Linked DNA regions of Trichocoleus sp. FACHB-46. The protein of the gene in region 1 binds, or shares a complex with, the protein of each later gene. Links are inferred from orthologs where the notes say so. Each region holds a gene or a part of one and is shown on either strand. Other genes may lie near its edges.

Region 1 (3,862 bases):
GGTCGTACTGTATTCATCATTGCCCATCGTCTTGCGACTGTCCGGCGCGCCGATCGCATTTTGGTATTGGAAAAAGGCCGTGTGGTGGAATCCGGGACTCATGCAGAACTTTTAGCGCAAGGCGATCGCTATGCTCGCTTCTACGCCCAACAATTCCAAATTGGCTAGTTAAAGCGTTTCCAGATAGCTCAGCAAATCTGTCATTTCTTGCGGACTCGGTTGGAATTGTGGCATTGGGGGCGTTCTGCCACTAATCACTTGATGAATTAGCTTCAACTTTGACTTTCGCCCAGAAATATTTCGCAAACTTGGACCCACCCGACCGTCTGCTTCCAGCCCATGACATCCAGCACAATTCATTTGAAAGATGGCATGGCCCAGCACTGGGTCTCCTCTAAGAGACAGCACACTCTTGACGTAAGGATCAGAAACTTGCCATTGGTGGACACCCAGAATCACCAACAAAATCGTCAGCAAAATTGACAGCGCAATTAAGCTGATCTTCTGAATTAAAATTTCGGGCTTAATCGTCTGGTTATCCAAAAGGTTTCTAACTGTAAACGAGAGATACAAAGAATTTTTCATTCAATAACATAGCTTAAAAGTTTCAAAGCGTGCAGGCAACCTGAGAGAGTTTTCTCAGATGGCTGACTAAAGTCAACAATCCTGTGGCCTCACATAACCTCAACCAACAAAATCAACTTGGTGAAATACTAGTAGTATGAGAAACAGGCAAGAAACGTTAACGTACTGCAAACGGTCATAAGGAGATTTGACGTGGTAGAGCCTTTGCTTTCTGGGATTGTTCTCGGTTTGATTCCCATCACCCTAGCTGGATTGTTTGTTGCAGCGTACCTACAGTACCGTCGCGGCAACCAGCTCGGCCTGTAAAATCCATAAAATCTAGCCCTGGCCTTTTCGGAGTTTTCCTCCTAGGTCAGGGCTAATTTTTTGACTAGGATTTGCGATCGCGCCAAGCTGACATTGCCCTGAGATATGGCCCAACACAGGGGTTAACCTGCCTTTACTTACTAGATTGCCCAAATCGGTTTCTAGGGCTGCATATCAAGTCGTAGCTTGACAGTAAAACGTTAAGGCAGTGTTGCCATAGTTTTTCTCACGGCAAACTTCCAGCGTGGGTATTTGACCGATTGTCCAACCTTGAGGGTCATGTTCCACAGCTACTTCGCCCCCTGGCGCTAGGAGTTGATAATGCGCGATCGCCTCTAAAACGGGTTGATACAAATCGCTAGCATAAGGCGGATCAAAATAAATGCAGTCAAACTGTTGGCCGGCGGCTCCTGGCAAGCGCTGCAAGATATCCCCCCGCCACACCTGAAATTGCTGCTCTGGTTTGGCTACCTGCTGCCAATTTTGCCGAATCAAGCTACAAGCTCGGCTCGATTGCTCAATCCCCAGTACTGAAGCAGCTCCCCGGCACAGTGCCTCTGCTCCCATCGCGCCGCTACCTGTACACAAATCTAACCAACGGCAGCCTTCCACCTTTCCCTGCCACATGTTAAACAAAGCTTCTCGAACCCGAGCAGATGTAGGTCGAGTAATCTGCCCAGGCAGAGTCTTTAGTTGGCGATTTCCATAAATCCTTAAACTCATGGATCAACGCAGCGATCGCTTACCATAGTCATCTCGCAGGGAAAAATATAATTGAAATTATCGTGATTCAACTAAACTGGCAGTCCGAACCTGACTGACAAAGTTCGCTAAAATCTGTAAGCCTGCATCAGAAGACTTTTCGGGATGGAACTGCACCGCCATCAAATTGTCTCGGGCGATCGCCGCTGTCACGATTTGGGAACCATGCGTCACTGTGGCAGCCCGCGCTTGAGGATCAATAGGATCAACATAGTAAGAGTGGACAAAATACACCCAAGGCTGAGCAGGCAAGCTTTGCCAGATAGGTAATTGGGGTTGCGTCAAGTTGAGCTGATTCCAACCCATGTGGGGAATTGTAATTCCAGGCTCTCGGCGAAAATGACGCACCACCCCAGGCACAATTCCTAAGCCTGGTTCTTGGCCTTCCTCACTGCCGTCAAACAAAATTTGCAAGCCTAAGCAAATGCCTAGAAATGGCTTACCACTGGCGATCGCTTGTTTGATGGGTGCTTCTAAATGGCGCGATCGCAGATGTTGCACTGCTGGGTCAAAGGCTCCCACGCCAGGGAGGACAACTGCATCTGCTTGAGCGATCTCATCAGGGCGATCGGTAATTTGAGGTGTGGCTCCTGCTCGCTCCAAGCCTTTGCAAACCGAGTGCAAGTTGCCCATGTCATAATCGACCACTGCAATGACTGCCATTAACCCACATCCCTGCGCTGATTCAAAGTACTTTCATTGTAGTTGGTTGTAGATTACCTCTCATGCCACAAACCATTCTCCTCACTTCTTTTGCCACCTGGCAACCCCACCAGCAATCGAACTCTTCTGATGACTTACTGGAAATAGTCTCCCACCAAAATCCTTACCCCCAACAACTGCATTTTCTCCGCCAGATTCCAGTCGATTTTAATATCGCCCCATCTCAGCTTCTAGCCAAAGTAGATGAATTACAACCCAGCATCATCCTTTGTTGTGGCATGGCAGAAAGCCGCTGTCTGCTCACAGTGGAGTCCAATGGCAAGCATGGCGATGAGGTTATCACCACACCTCTAGATTTAGAGTCCTTAATCGCAGCCCTACGCATAACAGCCATCAGTCACGATGCTGGCCAATTTGTTTGTAATTGGCTTTATTACTCGCTCTTGAAATATTGCAGAGAGCAAAAGCTCCAGAATCATTGCCTCTTTGTTCACGTACCAGTTTTGACTCCACAAAACCTAGAACTCGTCGTGCCCGATTTCTTAACAATTATGCAGCGCTTGCTGAGCCTGTAATTGAAATTGATCAAATTCACTCCAACCGATCAATTTTTTCAAAGGCAAATATAGAAACTTACCGCACCCCGTAAACTTTTTATTATTGATACGTTTCGAGCAAACTGCCACATGTTCTCGTTGTTGCCCCTCTTCACTTTGGCTCAAGCCACTCCTACGCCTTCCCCACCGCCTTCGGAAGAATTTGTGCGTCTGCAAGAAGTCAGGGCGTTACCTGGTCAGTTAGATGATGTTTTAGTCTTCAATAGCAATAGCCCGGAAGTAGTGCAGAAAGAAGGGATTCTACTTTCGACCTTTCCTTCTGCAAATAAACGCTTTCCTGCGGCTCATCTTAATGTCCCCCTTCAGGGCCGCTTCGATCTCTTCGCACATCACATTGCTAAAGCGACTACCCCTGAAGATTTGAAGACACTGTATTTAGGTGCAATTCTCCACAACTCCAGCAGCCAACCAGTCACCGTTGATATCCTGCAAGCCGCTAGTTATCTCAGCCAACCAGATGCCCCCTTTATTGAGCTACCTCCCTACATTGAAAATCCAACTGGGAGCGTCTACGCAGGCCCAGGCGATCGCGCCATGAATGATATCTTGCGAGGCAGAAGGCAAGCTGACTTCCCAGCACAACTGGTGATCCCACCCGGGGAAAGCCGCATGCTCCTCAATCTCCCAATCCCAGTTAAAACTCTCGATCCGCCTATCAATGGTCGCTCTACATTAATGCGCTTAAGGAGCAACGGACCAGTCTATCTGGCTACTTTAGGGATGTTTGCGCAGACCAATGCAGATGGGAATGAACGGGCTCCCACACTAGAGGAATGGGAAAGCCTCTTGAACAATGGTGAGTTATCAGGACCACGCGATCGGACTCCTACACCTCCAGATATCAAAACAGGCCAAGTAATTTACAGTCGAGTCGCTGGAGTCGCTCAAGGATCTACCTGGCAATCTCAACTTGTCGATAGCCCCACTAA
Region 2 (2,759 bases), on another replicon or contig:
TCATCATCTACTACGAGCATTTTGGGCTTTTGAGGTTTTTCTAGGCTCATTAACTGACGACTAATATTATCAAGTTCGGGAATCGCAAGTTCTGGGATGGCGTTGTCCATACGGGTGTTAATAGATTTCTGCGGAAGATCTGGGTGAGCAACTCATCCACTTTATTCAAAGTTCCCAAAGACACTGGTGAGACTACAAACAAAGTTGTAAATGATAAATGCCAATATTATTGGACTATCAACTTAACTTTAGTTGTTTAAATTAGCCTCACAGCAGGTCAAAGGTTGGATAGATTGGACCCTAGATCGAACCAGATGCTATGTCTAATGCTAAGTCTAGAAGTGAAGAGGTGAAGCACTAAGCTAAGCCCTTCTAGTGTGGCCTCTAGTTCCGTATTTCTAACCTGATGCAGAGAAATTTCTAGTAAAGTTTAACTGCTTTCCTAGCCCAGGAAATTTGTATAATTTTGACTTTAAGTTTCGAATCTTATCGAGTTTTAAGCTTTCACCTGCTATCTCAGAATTGCTCAGAGCTGCGTTAGACCTAGCAACCCCAAGCATTTTATGAATTTTCTGTCGAAAGAACGAGACACCAATATTCTTGTTGTTAGGGATTTACAGTAGCGAAGGTTTGAGGAGCACGCTTCTGTAAGGTTTCTCGATGCAGCGGTAGGCTGATTTGGGCTACTTCTTCGGCTTGAATTTCCCAAATCGGCAGTTCGGAAAAAGTGTAGGTTACATAAGGACGCTGGGCGAGCTGGCTCACGTAACCCATGTAGTCGCCCATCATCAGATAAACTCCCATGATTGCAGCGGCGGCTGTCGCAACTAAGCACCCTGCCAGCATCAAAGAAAATTCTTGATGCTCAATGGCTTCTTGCATCAGGCGCAAGGCCCAGGTCACGAGGGCAATAACGACCATCAAAATAGCGAGAACGATCAAAGGAGTAAACATTGGTTGTTTACGAAAGGCAATCTTTACGGATTGTAACAGAAATTAAGATAGCCTAACCGGTAAGCTCCGTCCGGGATCTAGACCGCTGTCTGTGATTTCAGTGAATTGCCTTTGTTATCAGTTTTTTATCAGGAGAGGCTGAGAGTAAAACTAGCCAAAGTTACAGCAACCTTACGGGCACCTGATGATCAGCAAGGTGATGCTTAATCTGGCTCACCGTTAACTGACCGTAGTGCAGCAGAGATGCCAGCAGGGCTGCTTCGGCCTTACCTTCAGTTAGAACCGTATGGATATGCTCACAGTTTCCGGCACCGCCAGAGGCGATGACTGGGATCTGCACTTGCTCAGCAATGGTGCGGGTCAGCTCTACGTCGTAGCCTGCTTGGGTGCCATCCGCGTCCATACTGGTAATCAGCAATTCACCCGCTCCTCGTTGCTCGACTTCTTTGGCCCAGGCGATCGCATCGAGTCCTGTATTTTCTCGCCCACCCCGTACAAACACATCCCAACCGGGGTTGCTGGGATCTGGTCGCCGCCGAGCGTCAATGGCAATGACAATGCACTGTCTACCAAAGCGATCGCTGGCTCGATTGATTAAATCTGGGTCGCGTACCGCCGCAGAATTTAAACTGATTTTGTCAGCTCCCGCTCTTAACAAATTCTTAATTGTCTCTAAGTTTTGGATGCCTCCACCCACCGTCAAAGGAATGAACACTTGTTCGGCGGTACGGTGAACGACATCAAAAATGATGCCTCGGTCTTCGTGGGTTGCTGTAATATCCAAAAAGACCAGCTCATCAGCCCCAGCTGCGTTATAGGCTTGCGCCAACTCCACCGGATCGCCAGCGTCACGCAGATCTACGAAATTGACTCCTTTTACTACTCGTCCTGCTTTTACATCCAAGCAGGGCAAAATCCGCTTCGCTAACATCGCAGTTTCCTTGCACAGTATCAATATGGTGCCAGCAATGGCGGTTGATTGTGCAACCTCTACCAGCCCATTTGACTTTACCGCAGGAGCAGAGGCCAGGGTTTTTGATGGAACCAAATTTCTTGCCGCTAGGGATGCTGTTGCAATAGCAAGACGCTGATAGACTGTGAAATGGTTTGTAACAATTGAGTTCAACTAAGTTCAACCATGAAAGTCGGTCAAAAAGTACAACTTCGCCGTTTGAGAGATCGCGTTCCGCCTGCTGTTATTAGTAAATTGGGCCAAATTGGCACCATTCGTGATTTCAGGATGGTGGATAGCAGCAGTGTGGGCGTGCTCGTAGAGTTTGATGATAAATTTGCGACTTGGTTTTTTGAGGATGAAATAGAAGTAAGCCAATAGGACGGTTGCTGAAGTGAGCCAGTCTTGAAGCGCTCCGTTCTTACAGTGGTTGACGCTGAACCTACCGCTAAGCTGAGGACAGCCTTCAGTGCAGCCATTTAGCATAGAAGTCCTAGGCAGCAAATGAGTTGCGCGCTGTTGTTATAGGAAGCTTTTAATGTCCTTAATTTTGACGTTTTTAGGAAAAGGTGGCACAGGTCGGACAACGGTTGCGATCGCCACTGCTAAACGCTATGCCAGTGAAGGTAAGCGAGTCCTGCTCGTCGGTCAAGCGCCAGACCCAAACTTGGGTGTGTTGTTGGGAAATGCTTTGACGGCTGACCCTCAGGAAATTGCCTCTAACTTGCAGGCTGTGCAATTGCAAAGCGCTGCTTTGCTAGAACGCAGTTGGGAAGAAGTGAAGAAACTGGAAGCCCAGTATTTACGGACTCCAATCTTAAAGGCTGTGTTTGGTCAAGAGTTGGGGGTGCTA

Evidence for each region. Proteins that work in one complex are often made in the same cells at the same time.
Region 2: the proteins of hisH (region 1) and hisF are in contact, whole or in part, in a crystal structure (PDB 6RU0), measured with the Thermotoga maritima proteins. The link is inferred for Trichocoleus sp. FACHB-46 from one-to-one orthologs. Residues at the interface, in WP_004080484.1 of Thermotoga maritima: Asn15, Arg18, Arg22, Arg117, Leu118, Pro119, His120, Met121, Gly122, Trp123, Asn124, Asn134, Gly135, Tyr136, Tyr138, Val140, Tyr158, Glu180, Lys181, Ser182, Ser183, Lys184, Ile185; in WP_004080486.1 of Thermotoga maritima: Met1, Leu2, Ala3, Arg5, Ser40, Glu41, Asp45, Glu46, Ala70, Glu71, Ile73, Asp74, Ile75, Pro76, Phe77, Asp98, Lys99, Ser122, Gln123, Glu161, Thr195, Leu196, Asn247, Arg249, Glu251.

Annotation. Positions count from the first base shown.
Region 1 is NZ_JACJOD010000006.1:690-4,551, reverse strand. The notes cover bases 495-3,380. They hold hisH (imidazole glycerol phosphate synthase subunit HisH), read right to left. Parts: upstream 2,317-3,380; coding sequence 1,672-2,316; downstream 495-1,671. Other genes in these bases: H6F72_RS00240 (DUF3370 domain-containing protein), read left to right, coding at 3,003-3,380; H6F72_RS00245 (peptidase C15), read left to right, coding at 2,379-2,891; rsmD (16S rRNA (guanine(966)-N(2))-methyltransferase RsmD), read right to left, coding at 1,066-1,614; petG (cytochrome b6-f complex subunit V), read left to right, coding at 778-891; H6F72_RS00265 (cytochrome c), read right to left, coding at 495-543. Also shown: H6F72_RS00270 (ABC transporter ATP-binding protein), read left to right, coding at 1-168; more of H6F72_RS00265, read right to left, coding at 169-494; more of H6F72_RS00240, read left to right, coding at 3,381-3,862. UniProt on the Escherichia coli protein: IGPS catalyzes the conversion of PRFAR and glutamine to IGP, AICAR and glutamate. The HisH subunit catalyzes the hydrolysis of glutamine to glutamate and ammonia as part of the synthesis of IGP and AICAR.
Region 2 is NZ_JACJOD010000014.1:59,157-61,915, reverse strand. It holds hisF (imidazole glycerol phosphate synthase subunit HisF), read right to left. Parts: upstream 1,886-2,759; coding sequence 1,115-1,885; downstream 1-1,114. Other genes in the region: H6F72_RS10615 (ArsA family ATPase), read left to right, coding at 2,445-2,759; H6F72_RS10620 (DUF2862 domain-containing protein), read left to right, coding at 2,093-2,287; H6F72_RS30200 (hypothetical protein), read right to left, coding at 607-954; H6F72_RS10635 (response regulator), read right to left, coding at 1-110.